3 linked regions of the Priestia megaterium genome follow. The protein of the gene in region 3 interacts with the protein of the main gene of each other region in a pairwise test. Links are inferred from orthologs where the notes say so. Each region holds a gene or a part of one and is shown on either strand. Other genes may lie near its edges. The genes, in order: CEQ83_RS10370, CEQ83_RS24400 and CEQ83_RS19170.

Evidence for each region.
Region 1: the proteins of CEQ83_RS19170 (region 3) and CEQ83_RS10370 interact in binary tests that used the Bacillus subtilis proteins (3 or more experiments, as listed by UniProt). The link is inferred for Priestia megaterium from one-to-one orthologs.
Region 2: the proteins of CEQ83_RS19170 (region 3) and CEQ83_RS24400 interact in binary tests that used the Bacillus subtilis proteins (3 or more experiments, as listed by UniProt). The link is inferred for Priestia megaterium from one-to-one orthologs.

The regions. Positions count from the first base shown.
Region 1 is NZ_CP023317.1:2,066,385-2,071,937, forward strand. Bases 1-2,957 are described here. They hold CEQ83_RS10370 (PTS fructose transporter subunit IIABC), read left to right. Parts: upstream 1-521; coding sequence 522-2,393; downstream 2,394-2,957. Other genes in these bases: pfkB (1-phosphofructokinase), read left to right, coding at 1-509; CEQ83_RS10375 (aspartate kinase), read left to right, coding at 2,589-2,957. Outside these bases: more of CEQ83_RS10375, read left to right, coding at 2,958-3,971; CEQ83_RS10380 (YusW family protein), read left to right, coding at 4,088-4,573; CEQ83_RS10385 (superoxide dismutase family protein), read left to right, coding at 4,762-5,352; CEQ83_RS10390 (FAD-dependent oxidoreductase), read left to right, coding at 5,469-5,553. UniProt on the Bacillus subtilis protein: The phosphoenolpyruvate-dependent sugar phosphotransferase system (sugar PTS), a major carbohydrate active transport system, catalyzes the phosphorylation of incoming sugar substrates concomitantly with their translocation across the cell membrane.
Region 2 is NZ_CP023317.1:4,746,391-4,752,681, forward strand. The notes cover bases 1,092-4,786. They hold CEQ83_RS24400 (efflux RND transporter permease subunit), read right to left. Parts: upstream 4,403-4,786; coding sequence 1,292-4,402; downstream 1,092-1,291. Other genes in these bases: CEQ83_RS27290 (hypothetical protein), read right to left, coding at 1,118-1,255; CEQ83_RS24405 (TetR/AcrR family transcriptional regulator), read left to right, coding at 4,671-4,786. Outside these bases: CEQ83_RS24390 (ABC transporter substrate-binding protein), read left to right, coding at 1-801; CEQ83_RS24395 (YozQ family protein), read left to right, coding at 911-1,084; more of CEQ83_RS24405, read left to right, coding at 4,787-5,543; CEQ83_RS24410 (DUF502 domain-containing protein), read right to left, coding at 5,565-6,149. UniProt on the Bacillus subtilis protein: Required for self-resistance to surfactin, an antimicrobial lipopeptide surfactant produced by B.subtilis. Also required for swarming motility.
Region 3 is NZ_CP023317.1:3,734,697-3,740,060, reverse strand. Bases 1,634-4,401 are described here. They hold CEQ83_RS19170 (glycosyltransferase family 2 protein), read left to right. Parts: upstream 1,634-2,406; coding sequence 2,407-3,396; downstream 3,397-4,401. Other genes in these bases: CEQ83_RS19160 (GNAT family N-acetyltransferase), read left to right, coding at 4,026-4,401; CEQ83_RS19165 (hypothetical protein), read left to right, coding at 3,504-3,944; CEQ83_RS19175 (DUF6044 family protein), read left to right, coding at 1,634-2,394. Outside these bases: CEQ83_RS19185 (metallophosphoesterase), read left to right, coding at 1-93; CEQ83_RS19180 (GtrA family protein), read left to right, coding at 252-671; more of CEQ83_RS19175, read left to right, coding at 709-1,633; more of CEQ83_RS19160, read left to right, coding at 4,402-4,472; CEQ83_RS19155 (hypothetical protein), read right to left, coding at 4,485-4,781; CEQ83_RS19150 (hypothetical protein), read left to right, coding at 5,074-5,364.

The sequences.
Region 1 (5,553 bases), 1.7 Mb from region 3 along the record:
CGAAAACGCTTCCAAGTTCTGTGTATGAAACGTTAACGGAACTAGCAGCAGCGAACGGAGTAAAAGTAGTAGTAGATGCAAGTGGAAAAACCTTGCTAGACGTCGTGTCTCACAAGCCGTTTTTTATCAAACCAAATCATCATGAACTTGCAGAATTGTTTGATGTAGAAGTAAACAGTGCAGAAGATGCGCTAGTATACGGTAAAAAGCTTGTGGAACAAGGAGCGCAAAACGTCGTTGTATCCATGGCAGGCGATGGAGCACTTCTTATTAACGAAAGCGGTGTCTACAGTGCCACAGTCCCTAAAGGAACAGTGAAAAATTCTGTTGGAGCTGGCGATTCACTTGTAGCTGGATTTATTGCTTCTTATGTAAAGCAAGGGGATTTATTAGAAGCCTTTCAAACAGGAGTTGCTTCAGGAAGTGCCACAGCATTCTCACTTGAATTATGTACAGCAGAAGATGTAAAGACGCTTCGTGAACAAGTGTCAATCACAAAGGTAGAGTAGGGGGAACCGAGAATGAGAATTACAGAACTATTAAAAAAAGATACAATCATTCTTGATTTAAAAAGCACGTCAAAAGCTGATGTTATTGATGAGTTAGTTGGAAAATTAGACGAAGCTGGTCGCTTAAGCGACCGAGCTGGCTATAAAGAAGCAATTTTAAATCGTGAATCTCAAAGTACAACGGGAATTGGGGAAGGCATTGCCATTCCGCATGCAAAAACAAGCTCGGTAAAAACACCGGCCATTGCATTTGGACGCTCAACAGAAGGTATTGATTATGAATCATTAGACGGACAGCCTGCACATTTATTCTTCATGATTGCAGCGAGTGAAGGCGCGAATAATGCTCACTTAGAAACATTATCTCGTTTGTCTACGTTATTAATGGACGAATCGTTCCGAAAAACGTTGCTAACAGCATCATCAATTGATGAAGTCATTAAAGCAATTGATGATAAAGAAACTGAAAATGAAGCGCCGGAAGAAGAAGTGGATACAGCTTCAGATCAATTAGTGCTTGCTGTAACGGCTTGTCCAACAGGAATTGCCCACACGTATATGGCAGCGGATAGCCTAAAAGCAAAAGCGAAAGACATGAACGTGACGCTCAAAGTTGAAACAAATGGTTCCAGCGGTGTTAAAAACGCGTTGACGAAGGAAGAAATTGAAAACGCTACCGCTATTATTGTTGCAGCGGACAAGCAAGTAGAAATGGAACGTTTTGCAGGTAAAAAAGTTATTCAAGTTCCAGTAGCTGAAGGAATTCGTAAGCCCGAAGAATTAATTAACCGCGCGTTAAAAGGAGACGCTCCTGTATACAGCGGCGGCGGTGGCAGCAAAGAAGGCGGAGAAAGTAAAGGATCAGAGCGTACAGGGTTTTACAAACACCTAATGAGCGGTGTATCAGCAATGCTTCCGTTTGTTGTAGGGGGCGGGATCTTAATCGCCATTTCATTTATGTTTGGTATTCACTCAGCAGAACCGAAAGATCCAACGTACAATGCGTTTGCAGCGGCGCTAAAAACAATTGGCGGAGATAATGCATTCTTTTTACTAGTACCGGTACTAGCAGGGTTCATTGCGATGAGTATTGCTGATCGTCCTGGTTTAGCTCCTGGTATGGTTGCAGGTCTTTTAGCAGCTTCTGGCGGAGGCGGTTTCTTAGGTGGTTTAATCGCTGGTTTCTTAGCGGGTTATGTAGTAGTGGGGTTAAAGAAATTGTTCAGCGTCCTGCCGCAAGCTCTTGATGGAATTAAGCCAGTTCTTCTTTATCCGCTATTTGGGATTTTTATCTCAGGATTGATTATGCTTTATGTTGTAAATGAGCCAGTTAGTGCAATTAACAAAGGGTTAACGCACTGGTTAAGTGGATTTGGCACGGGTAACTTAGTATTATTAGGTATTATCTTAGGCGGTATGATGGCTATTGATATGGGTGGTCCTATTAATAAGGCAGCCTTTACATTTGGTATCGCAATGATTGATGCTGGAAACTATGCTCCACACGCAGCGATTATGGCAGGCGGTATGGTTCCGCCACTAGGTATGGCTATTGCGACAACTTTGTTCAAAAACAAATTTACTCGCCAAGAGCGTGAAACAGGTAAAACGTGTTATGTAATGGGTCTTTCATTTATCACAGAAGGTGCGATTCCATTCGCAGCAGCTGACCCAGGCCGTGTTATTCCCGCATCGGTTATCGGTGCTGCAGTAGCAGGTGCTTTAACAATGATGTTCCACATCGGTTTACCAGCACCACACGGCGGTGTATTCGTTATCGGAATTGTACAAGGAAATCCTCTTTTATATGCACTAGCAATTTTAATTGGTGCCATTGTGACAGCGGTCCTTGTAGGTGTATTAAAAAAACCAAAAGCAGAATAACAAATAAAGACTGATTTTACATCATGTAAAATCAGTCTTTTTGTGTTTTTCTGGTAGACATTTGTTCTTTATGAGAGTACAATTACGGTAGTATTCCTTTAATTTTTAGAAAAGTTAGATAGATAAGCTTTTCTACTTGATAAAATATGGTACAATAATCGAATATTAAAAACAAAGTAAGGAAGTGTCTCAAACATGAAGGTTGCGAAGTTTGGCGGGAGTTCAGTTGCAAGCGCAGAGAAATTTAAACAGGTTGCGCATATTGTAACGTCTGATAAAGAGAGAAAGCTGGTAGTTGTATCAGCTCCGGGCAAGCGATACGGAGAAGATACAAAAATGACAGATTTGTTAATCGCACTTTCTGCCAAAATACAGCTTGGAGAAGATTACGTCGATGAGTTTGGGCAAGTAATCGATCGCTATCGTGAAATCGTGGTTGACTTGTCTATGCCAGAAACGATTATTACTGATATTATTGCGAATTTACAATCACTTATTGATTTACATAAAAACGATCCGTTTCGCTTATTAGATTGTCTCAAAGCAAGTGGAGAAGATAATAACGCAAAGGTAATGGCTGCTTATTTAAACCATTTAGGGTTTGAAGCTCATTATGTAAATCCAAAAGAAGCAGGTATTTTTGTTTCTGATGAACCAGGAAGAGCAAGAGTGCTTCCACTGTCTTATGAAAAACTGCCGCAGCTAAGAGAGCGTTCGGGCATTTTGGTGATTCCAGGATTTTTTGGCTACTCTGAAGAAGGGAACATGGTTACGTTCTCGCGCGGTGGGTCAGATATTACAGGTTCAATTGTAGCAGCAGGAGTAAAAGCTGACTTGTATGAAAACTTTACTGACGTAGATGCTATTTACAGCGTAGATCCAAGACTTGTGGAAAAGCCTCATGAAATGAAAGAAGTCACATACAGAGAAATGCGTGAACTATCCTATGCAGGTTTTTCTGTCTTCCATGATGAAGCGCTAGAGCCGGTTTATAAACTAGGCATTCCTGTATGTGTAAAGAATACAAATAATCCTGAAGCAAAAGGTACATTCATTGTAGCTGAGCGCCCTCACGGCGATACGCCAGTAGTTGGAATCGCTGGGGACAAAGGTTTTTGCAATATTCATGTGAGCAAATACTTATTAAACCGTGAAATTGGTTTTGGCAGAAGATTGCTTGAAATTTTAGAAGATGAAGGTATTTCATACGAACATACTCCTTCAGGAATTGATAATATCTCTGTCATCATGCGCGAGCATCAGCTTACGCCAGATGTGGAAAAACGCGTATTTGCTCGAATTGAAAAAGAACTTGAAGTAGATGAAATCTTTATTGAACGTGATCTTGCTATGGTTATGGTAGTAGGAGAGGGAATGAATAGCACAGTAGGAATTGCTGCGAAAGCTACAGAAGCTTTTGCTCGTGCTGAAGTGAATCTTGAAATGATTAACCAAGGTTCTTCTGAGGTAAGCATGATGTTTGGTGTGAAAGCAGACGCTTTAGACCGTGCTGTTCAAGCTCTTTATAATACGTATTTTAACAGCATGTACAGTATTTCTTATTCTAATGTAAAATAAACAAGACGAAAAACCCCGCTTTCTTTTTAGAGAGCGGAGTTTTCTAGTGAAGGCGTATATAAATTGAATTTGTGGACATAAAGGGAAGGAAGAGTGAAGTCAAAGGAGGAAACACAGTGAAGAAAAGACCCTTTTTCATATTCTTTTCCCTTATAGGTATGAGCGTACTTTCAGCATGCCACAATGATGATGCGGCACCCGCAAGAGAAGCTCAAAATAAACAAGGCGTGACAAATGGCGGAACGCCGATGAGCTATGATAATCAAAGTGAAAACACATCTTTTAACTTTTCAAAATTTGATTTAGAAGTAGACTACAAGGGGCTTAATAATGATTATGAAGCCGACTATGAAAATGAAAACGATGAGATAGAAGCCAAAGTGGATGATAATATTAACGATGAGCACTTGAACGGAGACAAAGCGTTTAATAAATTATCTTCAACATTTAAAAAGTTAAATTTTGATCAGCGCACCCCCGATGAAGATGTAAAAAAGGAAGTAATCGATGCGTTTGGCCTAAAAAAAGATTTTCAGTCGTTTGAATTAGAAGTTCGTTTTTCAAACGGAACGGAAAAAGAATACAACTTTAAACAAAAGTAAGACGTTAAAACAAAGTATTTTAGTTGAAGGAAAATCCGAACGATGAATTGAGGTTCTTCATTAAGAATCCAACTCGTTCGGATTTTTTCTTTGGTAAGGTGAACGTATGTCTCAATCTTATTTTTGATGTCTAAAAAAAGGAAAATAGTGAAAGGATGGTGATAAATAAGCAAAAGGAGGAATCACGGATGCAAAAGTTGATAATGAACGGATGCGTAGTCTTTGTTCTGTTATTGTTAGGAGCATGCAGCATGGTAAAAGAGCAAAATAACGCTCATGAAAACCACCTGAAAACCGAGGAAGCGAAAGAAACGAGCGAGGTATCGGTAGGACCTGTTAAAGTAGATTTAACGAATACGTCAGGCAAAAAAGTAGGAGAGGCTACGCTGACAGAAGCAAAGAACGGTGTGCAAATTAAATTAACTGCTCAAGGTCTTTCACCCGGGAGACATGGATTTCATATTCATGAAATAGGAAAATGTGAGGTGCCGGATTTCAAAACAGCAGGGGTCCATTTTAATCCTTTTAAACGTGAACACGGCTTTAAAAATACAAAAGGCCCGCATGCGGGTGACTTGCCCAACTTAGAAGTTGCGCCAAATGGAAAAGTAGATACCGAAATTTTTGCTTCTCTTGTGACGTTGCAAGAAGGAAAGCCGAATTCTCTTATAGATATGGATGGGTCGGCATTAGTGATACATGATAAAGTAGACGATTACACAACAGATCCTTCAGGAAACTCAGGAGATCGAATTGTTTGTGGAGTGATTACGAAATAAGCCAAAAAGCTGTGAGATCATTCACAGCTTTTTTATTGCTGTAACGAGCCGCTTCTAAATTGCGGTGAGCTTCTTTTTTTTGCACAATAGAAGAAAGAGTTAAAGAAGGTGAAAACATGCATAAGCAAGTTGTTGTAATAGGTGGAGGAATAGGTGGGTTAACAGCGGGAGCGCTTTTAGCTAAACATGGCTATGAAGTGA
Region 2 (6,291 bases), 1.0 Mb from region 3 along the record:
AAACGAGTGGTTGTTTTAACAAACGAAGGTACTGAAGCTCTTCTTGCAATGGGTGTAAAGCCTGTGGGCGCTGTTCAATCATGGTTAGGAAATCCGTGGTATGACCATATTAAAGGTCAGATGAAAGGCGTTAAAAGTGTGGGTACAGAAAGCGAGCCAAGCTTAGAAGCAATCGCTGCTTTAAAGCCTGACTTGATTATCGGAAATAAAATGCGACAAGAAAAAGTATACGATCAGCTTAGTCAAATTGCTCCGACTGTATTCTCTGAGGAGCTGCGCGGAGATTGGAAATCAAACTTTAAGCTATATGCAAAAGCTGTAAACAAAGAAGAAAAAGGTAAAGAAGTATTAGCTGACTATGACAATCGCGTAGCAGATTTAAAGAAACGCCTTGGAGATCAGTTAAAACAAAAAATCTCAGTTGTACGCTTTACAGCTGGAGACGTTCGTATCTATCATAAAGATTCATTCTCAGGTGTTATTTTAGATCAGCTTGGATTTGCTCGCCCTGAGTCTCAAGACAAGGATGATTTTGCTGAAATGAATGCAACAAAAGAACGCATTCCGGCAATGGACGGCGATCAGCTATTTTACTTCTCTTATGAAACGGGAGACGGTGAAGCAACAAAGCTTGAAAAAGAATGGATAAACGATCCTCTCTTTAAAAAGCTAAAAGTGGCTCAAGAAAATCATGTTCATAAAGTAGATGATGCTACTTGGAATACAGCAGGCGGTGTGTTAGCAGCTAATATCGTCCTTGATGATATTGAAAAAATCTTCTTAGATAAAAAACAACAATAATATGAAAGAAAGAGCTTCGACGAATCGAAGCTCTTTCTTTCATGTATAATGTATTTCCTTTCATCGCACACTAACCGTGGTCTCACTTTATTAAATAGGAGTGGTGAAAATGAATTCAAAAAAACAGCCTAAAAAGCAGCCAGATACAAATGAAATGGCTGACCGCCAGTTCGAAACAGAAGATTATAACCGACAAGATGCACTCTCGCAAGGTCTAGCAGAAACACATGAGCAAGTAAGCGACGCCTATCAAGAAGGATCATTTGAAGATACAGATCGTTAATAAAAAAAGAGCTGACTCTAAGTCAGCTCTTTTTTATTTTGAATGCTGCCATGCCGTTTTAGGCAATGACATGGACATCCACTGCTGGCGCTTTGATTTATCAATCGTCACTTTCTTTGCTTTAATTCCTTGTTGAATCAGCTGTTTCATTAGTTTATCAATTGACTTCATCGCTATTCACCTCAAAAGCGGAAATTTGTCTTGCTTCTACTCTTTTACTTTTTTGCGCTTAAACTTCATAAAAAACTCATAGACAATTGGAACGATAATGAGCGTAAGCAGCGTAGAACTTGTTAGTCCTCCAATCACGGTAACCCCTAGCCCTTTTGAGATAAGGCCTCCACCTTCAAATCCAAAAGCTAATGGAAGCAGTGCACCAATCGTTGCAATAGCTGTCATTAAGATCGGGCGAAGACGTGTCATTCCAGCTTCTAGTAAAGCTTCACGCGTTGAAAGACCCTCTTGCTCTTTATGAATCACGCGGTCAATCAGAACAATCGCATTGGTTACCACAATTCCAATCAACATAAGAGCTCCAATCATCGAAGAAATACTAATCGTTTCCCCAGAGATTAAAAGCGCCACTAGCGCACCAATAAGTGTAAATGGAAGTGAGAATAAGATAGCAAATGGCGCTAAACCTCCACCAAATGTCAGTACAAGTACGAAGTACACGATACCAATGGCTGCGAGCATGGCAATTCCTAATTGACTAAATGAGTCATTAATTTGCTCTGATGCTCCGCCAAAGTTAATGTCCATATCACTTGGCAAATCAATTTTCTTCACTTCTTTTTGGACGTTAGAAGAAACACCGCCTACATCGTCACTCTTAATATCGGCACTTACCTCTGCATAAATTTTATTATCACGGCGCGTTACCGTATTCGACGTTTTACCTTTTTTAATATCGACAACTTCATTTAATGTAACTTCCTGTCCAGTTTGAGAGGTCACTTTTGTGCTTGAAAGTTCGGCAAAAGTAGAGAAATCCTCTTTTTCTTTTGGAAGGTATACGTTAATTTCATTTCCGTCTTTTTGGATAGTTGTTAATACTTCACGCTGTCCAAGGTTGGAAATTTGCATTCCGATTTGACTAGCAGACAAGCCGAGTTCAGCGGCTTTCTTTTGGTTCGGTACTAGCGTATATTCATCAAACGTATTTGAAAGCGTAGAATCGACATTTTTCAGTTCTTTATGCTTTTCTAAAACGCGCTGAACTTTATCAGCATAAGGTTTGATTTCGTCTAAGCTATCTCCGTAAATAAGGACGTTTAATGAATTATTGCTGCCGCTAGACGCCGTATTCATGGAGCCCCATTCACCTTGATTCGCTTGTTTATTCAGAGCTTTTAATACTTTATCCTGCTCTTTATCAAAGTTTTGTGTATCCTCGTCATATTGCACAAATGTTAAAACGTTATTTTTGCTTCCCGGATTAAAAGAGTTACCTTCACCGAACGAATACTGAACCGTTTTGACACCATCTCGCTTCATCAAGTACGCTTCTGCGCGATTCGCTGCTTTTTCCACGTCGCTTTGAGACTGTCCGGCTTTCGGTGTATACGTAAGCGTCAGCGTTTTTTCTTGATCGGATGATAAAAAGCTAACCCCAATAGAAGGAACTAAAAATAAACTTCCTACTAACAGTAGTACGGCTAACCCAAAGGAAATAAGCTTATGGTTTAGCGTCCAGTTCAAAATTCGCTTATATCCGTGCGCTAGTTTGCTTGGCTTTTCTTCTTTGACTTTTACATTTGTTTTAAATAACGAATGAGCAAGCATTGGCACGAGTGTTACCGCTACTAGCAGTGATGCTAACAGTGCAAAAACAACCGTTAACGCAAACGGTAAGAATAGCTCTCCTACCGGTCCTTCTACGAGACCTAACGGTAAGAATACGGCCACGGTTACGACTGTAGAAGAAAAAATCGGAACAAACATTTCTTTCGTCGCCGCGACAATTAAATCTTTTCCTGTAAGCTTTTCTTCCTGATAAGCCATGCGGCGGTAAATATTTTCAATAACGACAATGGAATCATCTACAACCCTTCCGATGGCTACAGTCATCGCTCCAAGCGTCATAATATTTAAAGAGATATCCATTGATTTGAGCGCCAAAATGGCGATTAATAGCGAAAGCGGAATTGAAATAACGGCAATAATCGTTGAACGAATATCACGTAAAAATAAAAGAATAATAATAACCGCAAAGACCGCACCGATAATAGCTTTATTTAGCATCGTATGAACAGAATCTTCAATCGGTTTACCTTGATCAAAAATATTGTCAACGTGAAGGTCTTTATTTTTCTTTTCTAGGCTATTCATTTTTTCTTTAATATCATTTACAACATTTACTGTGTTCGCATCCTTCGCTTTGACAACTTGTACAGCAATTGAAGGTTTTCCGTTCGTGCGAGAAATGGATTCTGCTTTCCCCGTCACTTTAACATCCGCAATTTCTTTTAATTTCACAGTTGGAATCGAAGCTGCGGACGGCGCCTGCTGCACGGCTTTTTGTGTTTGCTGCTGGCTCATTCCTTGTTGCTGACCTTGAGCAGCTCCTTGACTAGGCACAGCTGGAATCTCTAAGTTTTCCAAATCTTTTTCTGTTGTCATCTTTCCGTCTACCACAACAGATTTTTGAGATCCATCCATCGTATACGTACCAGCCGGCACTTTTGCATCGGATGCTTGGATCAGCTTTTTCACCGTATCTTCATCGAGTCCCAGCTGCTTGAGCTTGTCTTGTTTGAATACAAGTTCTGCTTCTTCAACTTGTTCTCCTGACACGCTGACCGAAGAAATGCCTTGCACTTTTTCAACTTGTGGAACAACGGTATTTTTTACATACTTCGTTAAGTCTTCTAATGATTTTTTATCATCTGAAACACTTAATGAAATAATCGGAAAATCACTGATGCTTTGTCTTGAAACATTTGGTTCCTCTACATCATCTGGCAGATCCACGTTTGAAAGAGCTCGTCTGACTTCGTCTTCTGCCTTCTCCATATTTTTACTAAAGCCATATTCAACTTGAATGGTAGCCATATTTTCATAAGAAGACGAGCTAACTGTGTCAACGCCGCTCAGTCCCTGAAGCTTTTGTTCAATTGGCTTACTCACCTTGTCTGCCACTTGTTCCGGAGTGGCGCCCGGATAAGTTGCACTGACTGTTACAACAGGCGTTGATATATCAGGAATGGTCTCTAGCTTCATATTAAATCCTGAATACAGCCCTGCAATAATGACAAAGAGTGTTAACAGCCATACTGCAAATTTATTTTTCAATGAAAATTTAATAAACTTCCCCAATGCATATCCTCCTTCAAATATATGTATACTAATAAAATTGACTGATTGGTCACAACAACTTAAAATATAAATGACTAACCGGTCAGTGTCAACCCTAAGCAGTCTCTCTCCTAATATGTTCATAATAAAGACATATTTACGATAAATCTTTTTTAGAGGAACTGACTCCCGTTCTTAACTTTGATATATACCTTTATCTTTTTTAGTGTATGATACTATTATCTAACGAAATGAATGGTCAAATTGTTCAATAAAGGAGGTAGAATACTTGAAAGAAAAAGAAAAAAGAATAATTGAAGCTTCGATTAAGCTTTTTGCAAAAAAAGGATTTAATGCTACCTCTGTGCAAGAAATTGTAGATGAATGTAACATTTCAAAAGGTGCATTTTACCTGCACTTCAAATCTAAGGATGCACTTTTATTATCAATTCTAAACTTTTACTATGAAAAGCTCTTTAGCTCTGTTTATGCTCTCGACGAGGAAGTAAACGATGCCCGCAGCCGCTATATGAATCAGCTCATCTATTTCTATGAATTTATTACAGAGCACAGAGATTTTATTATCATGCAAATCCGGGAAAAATCTATTCCATTTAACAAAGAAGTGGAGACCTTTGTTCATAAAATGCAGCGAGAAACGTTTTACTTTCATCGCAAAAGCCTCGTTAGCGTATACGGAGAAGACGTAACTCCTTATATCTCCGATTTAACGAAAATGATTGAAGGTATTCATCATTCCTTTTTAGAAATTATTATCTTCAATCAATACGAGCTTACCTTTAAAGAAGTCGCGCAGTACATAATGGAACGAGTTGACGTATTAGTAGAAGATTTATTAGCTAGAAAACCTCGTCCCCTTATTCCCGCTTCTTTTGGTGAAGATATATACGGAAAGGAACGAACGACTTTTCTAAGTAAAAATGAGCAGGTAAAACAAGCTCTTGAGGAAATTAAACATCTGCTAGACACCAGCGATCATATTTCTGATGAACACGCAGACAGCTTTCACATTTTACAAACGGAGCTAAAAAAAGATAAGCCTACCGCTGCTATTGTAAAAGGCATGGTTGGAAATTTAACGGAACTTAAACCGTTGGAAGAACCGCTTAATCTTTTAACAGCTTTACTCCAACAAAAATAACAGAAGGCTTCAAGCTTTCTGTTATTTTTCTGCTTTTGAACTAGATACTCCCCCAGATAACACGAACTTCATTGCTTCTTCCGGCTTAATATCTAACCATTCAATTTCTTCTTTTGGAATCAAAAAAGTAAAACCGGCTACTTGAAAAGTTTGTGGAACATAGACAGCGACATGGTCTTTTAACGAATGAATCACCTCTTCTACTTCTTCAGAGGTCACAAACCCTATGACTTTCATTGACGTGCCGGGCATTGGCACTAAAGCTACTTTTGAAAAAGACTTTTTCTCTCCAAGAAAAGATTGAAATGTATCTTTAATGACACTATATAGCGTTTTAACAAGCGGTATTTTTTCTAACAATCGATCAATTAAGTTAATAATTTTCCCAGCGAAAAAACGGGTAGATAACCACCCTAAGAACGTAATTAAGACAAGCGTTGCTAAGATTCCAATACCAGGTATATAATCCTGCTTCATATAGGGCTTCAATACGTTCCCTAAAATGCTGTCTAAAAAATTAAATACTCTTACCAAAATATAAATAACAAGGATAATAGGGACAATCGTTAAGAGTCCATTAATAAAACTTTTTATGATTGCTTTCATGCAAACACCTCATTTTTCCTGACATACTGCTGTTCATTATACAATGGATTTGTTTTGCTGCGTCTTTTTATTTCTATTCACATACGTATAAACTAGCGACGTTTTATCAAAATAATAGATGGGTACATGAACATACATACTT
Region 3 (5,364 bases):
CCTCATACTGCGTATCAAATAGAAGTAGCGGCAGTGGATGCGTTTGATAATCAAAGCGATCAAAAATTAATGATTGAAGGCTCTACTAAATAGCTGAAAGAATCCTGATTTTTATTGATTCTTTTAGCTTTTTTTCATCTGTTTTTAATGTTATTTTCATTAGATTTTTAAGTGGAGTTGCTACACTGAAACTGTATTTAAAGTCATAATATGTAATTTTTATGAAAGTATCAAAATCAAAAGGAGTTTATATGAAAGGATCTTTTGTACGTTTTTTAGTAGTGGGACTGGTCAATACAGCAGTAGGTCTCTCCATTATGTATGTGTTGCTTCATATCTTTCATCATTACTGGATAGCGACGTTCGTTGGCAATGCAGCGGGGGCAGTCGTCAGCTACGTGTTAAATCGAATATTTACGTTTAAAAGCGGAGTTCATTTATCAAAAAGCATACTGCGTTTTATTTTAGTTATTGGCATTTGCTACGGCTTGTCTTACTATATTGGACTGCAGTTCTCCAGCTGGTTATTGCATCAACTTCCTGTTGCGGTGCGTCCGTTCAAAAAAGACGTCGGTATATTAATTGGAACAGGTCTGTATACGCTTTTAAATTATACGGGTCAAAAATACTTTGTATTTAATACAAAAAAAGAAGCAGTCGTCCACGATTAGCTTTTAGTCATTATGAAATGGAAATAGGTGTTAACAGATGAAGAAAGAAACAGCTATGAATAAAGAAAAAACATTGCTTATTATCGCTTTCCTTTTGCTGCTTGCGTATGTATCTCCTATGTTTTTGCTTGGGGAAAATTCACATATACGCGTGCATGATAATTTAGACTCAAATATTACGTGGTATAAAGTTCTGCATCGAAGCGGAGAGCTGTTTGGCTCCAGTCATGCCGTATTACCTCAAATTATTAACGGATTGCCGAGGAATACGTTTGGAACAGAATTTAGCGGTATCCAGTGGCTATATGGTTTATTCCCGACCATGCTTGCATACAGCCTGAGTCAAACGATCACGCGCGTATTTGCTTTAATTGGAATGTATTTGTTATTAAAAAAGCATTTTATTAAAAGCAAGGATGCGTATGCGATTCGAGTGCTTGTATCGCTTGCTTTTGCACTTACGCCATTTTGGCCTTCGGGCATGCTGAGTACATTAGGACAGCCGCTGGCGCTGTGGGCGTTTTTAACCATTCGAAACCGCGAAGGAACGTGGAAGGAATGGCTTACACTTTTACTGCTCCCGTTTTACGCGAGCTTTGTGCTCGGGTTTTTCTTCTTTTTAGCAGCGATGGGGCTGCTATGGCTAAGAGACGTAGTAAAAAAACGAGCGTGGAATATTCCTTTTTTAAGCAGTATTGCAGCGATGACTGCTGTCTTTCTGCTCATTGAATACCGACTTGTTGATTCGCTTTTATTTCCGGAGGCCCCGACGAGTCGAAATGAATTTTTAAGCTCTACTCTAAGCTTTGGACATTCCGTTCGCCTTGCTTTGAAGAACTATACGCTCGGGCATACGCATGTAATGACGCTTCATACTTTTGTCATTTTACCGCTTTCTTTTGTCGTATTGTGGTTTGTTGCTCGAAATCGCAAGGAAAAGCTTGAAAAAACGTTTTTGCAGTTATTTATTCTTAATCTACTACTGTCGATTTGGTATGCGTTTTGGTTTTATAAAGGTTGGGAGCCGCTAAAAGAAAAATATCAGCTTTTTAATACGTTCAACTTTGCTAGATTTCACTTTTTACGCCCGCTCATTATTTATTTGATGTTTGCCGTTGGCGGCTATGTTTTGTGGAAAAGGAGCAAGGCGTGGAAAAAGTTTGTGTGGGTATGTTTGATTTTACAGCTGCTTTTGTTATTTATAGCAAATCCTGAACTTTACTATCGCTACAATCACGAGCCTTCAGTCAAAGAATTTTATGCTGTGCATCAATTTGATGAAATAAGCAGATATATTGGAAAACCTAAATCATCTTATCGCGTAGCGAGCATAGGGCTTCATCCATCAATTGCTCAGTATAACGGCTTTTATACGCTAGATACGTATAACAACTTCTATCCGTTAACATATAAACATGAGTTTCGCAAAATTATTGCCAAAGAGCTTGATAAAAATAAAAAACTAGAAAGCTACTATGATCATTGGGGCAATCGCTGCTATGTGTTTGTTAGCGAGCTAGGGAAAAAATATGATTACCGAAAAGACTCAACGAAAAAAATCCGTCATTTGCAGCTTAATATCAGCCAATTTAAGAAAATGGGCGGTCGCTATATTTTTTCAGCTGTGCCAATTGAAAATGCTGAAAGCGACGGTTTGCACTTTTTAAAAGCATTTAACGATAAACAGTCCGCTTGGAAAGTGTATGTATATGAAGCAAAGTAAGGGGGCAATAACATGAACAGACCTATTTTAACGATCGTGGTTCCATGCTACAACGAAGAAGAAGTATTCACAGAGACGTCTTTTCAATTAACTACTGTAGTAAAAGAACTGATTAATGAACGACTTGTATCAAGTGAAAGCACTATTTTATTTGTAGACGATGGAAGTAAAGACAGCACGTGGTCGCTTATTGAAAAAGAAAGCTGCAGCAATTTGTTTGTAAAAGGGTTAAAGTTAGCGCGAAATGTAGGACATCAAAATGCTTTGCTTGCAGGATTAGAAGTAGCTCATAAGCAATCTGACTGCGTCATTTCCATTGACGCGGATTTGCAAGATGATATCAGCGTCATTCGTACTTTTGTAGAGAAATATTGGCTCGGGTATGAAGTTGTATATGGCGTTCGAGACAGCAGAGAAACCGATACATTTTTCAAACGAACCACGGCAGTAGGGTTTTATCGTTTTATGAACAAGCTAGGAATTCAGCTCATTCAAAATCACGCTGATTTTCGCCTTATGAGCAAACGTGCTCTTGGTGAACTCATGAAATATAAAGAAGGAAACGTCTTTTTGCGGGGCCTTGTACCATTAGTAGGATTTCGCTCCACGGAAGTCACATATGACCGCAAAGAACGGACGGCGGGTGAGTCAAAATATCCGCTAAAGAAAATGCTCGCTTTTGCATTTGACGGGATTACGTCTTTTAGCGTAGCACCTATACGCTTACTGACGCTGCTTGGAGGAGCTTCGTTTCTCTTTAGTATTTTGTTTGGCATTTATGCGCTGATTCAAAAATATTTAGATCATACGCAAATTGGCTGGACGTCTCTTATTTTATCAATTTGGCTTGTAGGCGGCCTGCAGCTAATGGGAATAGGTCTTGTCGGAGAATACATTGGCAAGATTTTCAACGAAGTGAAACAGCGTCCTAAATATGCGATTGAAAGAGATTTATATACAAAACACTCGTTAGACAAACAAAAAGATTTGCTGATGCATTAATTAAGAAGCTTCTCCTGAATGGAGAGGCTTTTTTGTTAAAGTGTTTATCATAATTTTTAAGGTAATAGGAGATGCTACTACTAAAATTTCTAAGGAGATCAAAATCTATGAAAAGACTACTTTATACAGTCAGCACTTTTTGTTTTGTTTGGCTTGCTTTTGCAACCATTCATGTCAGCGCTCTTTCGATTGAGAAACTTCCAATGAAGAAATCATCTGAACAATGGTCGGTCGAACTGACAAAAGCGAGCATGACGGGAGATAATCAGCTAAAGTGGAAAAATAACGTCTATCATACATATGGATTAACCGTTGAAAACATTGGAAAAGACGTAGAGCGTGTGCAGGTCCAAGCTTTTAGGCACGAAGGAAAAAATAAGGCGAAATACAGCTTGTTTTCTCCTATTGAAAGGTCTAACTTAAGCAAAAGCGGTCAGCGTTTTCGCTATGCCAATTTTGCTGTTCCTGGAAAAGCGGCAGGCTTAGACATCATGATTAACTGGACGGATGAACAAGGCAACCATCAAGAACATTTTGAATTTAAATAAAAGTCTTCGCTTAGGCGAAGACTTTTTTTTGCAGGAATTTATCTCTGTATGTGGAAAACGAACACGAAAGGAGAGATTGTGATGATTGCAAAAGCTACTGAAGAAGAAATACAGGAAATTCGGACGAAATCTGCTGATGCGCTGTTTGAAGGAACAACGCATCAGTTTCAACCGTCAACTGAACGCGTAAATGAACTAATTGATAATGCCCTTGAAAAAGGGTGTTATTATTTAGTATCTAGACAAGAAAATAAACTTGCAGGCTGGGTTTTTGTCGGTCCATCTGCCGACTTCTTTTCAAAAGCAGAAATTGGCTTTATCTACGAGTTATATGTTTTACCAGAATACCGCGGGCAAGGTCTAGCCAAGCCGTTAATGCAAAAAGCAATTGATGAATTGTCTATCAAAGGATACCCTGAAATCAGACTCAGCGTTCATGCTGGGAATTTTGCACAGCATGTGTACCGTGAACTTGGATTTGTAGATAAACAAATATCAATGAGCCTACAGGTGGCAAAACGTCCGTAATGTTGGTGAATGTCAGCGAGTCCATAAAACATAAGATGTTATACATGCGATGAGGTTCGGTAATGAAAGTAAAAGCAAATAAGTAGCCCAAACGGTGCTTTTATCCAGTGATTCAACAGCTCCGGCACCTGTATTACCTGAGGAGGGGGGATCTTCAAGCGCGTTCATAACTAAAGCCGCCGCTGCTAAAATAATCCCTCCAATGCTTCCGGTTGTTTTGACAATTGCAACGTGGAAAGTAGATGAAAAAGCAATGCTAAGAAGCAGCAGCAAGCTTCCCAAAAAAGCAGATAACATATATCGTTTCATGTGCTCACCATCCTTTATAAAATCATACCATATTTTACTTCTTTTTTCTTTTTATTGAAAAGCTATTGACGTAACCTATAAAACATATTAGAATAGTCAGAAATAATTTAAAAGCGAAATATTCTTATCTAGAGAGGTGGAGGGACTGGCCCTTTGAAGCCTCAGCAACCACAATCATTGAATGGTGCTAATTCCAGCATAGCCTAGCTCTGACAGATAAGAAGAGGAATCTTTTTCTATGATGAAATCCTCTTCTTAGGAAGAAACATTTCGTATAGAAAAGGTGATGACATTGAAAAATACACAACAGGCGCTAAGCGTTGATGATTATTTAGATCTATACTTGTTAGCAAAAGAACTAAAAGACGAAACGTGGCAGCAGGAAATTTTAGCCGCGCTAAAAACGAAGCAAAATCGTTCATTTGAAGACAAACAATCCGCACTCGTTCAAGAAATATGGGAAGATTTTAAACAGTTAAATGAAGATATTTCTTTTACGTATCGCTTAATTCAAGAAGAGCCAACTAATGAACAGTTTCAAGTTAAATTAAGGAACTTGAGAGAACGGCGGATCACGCTGAGT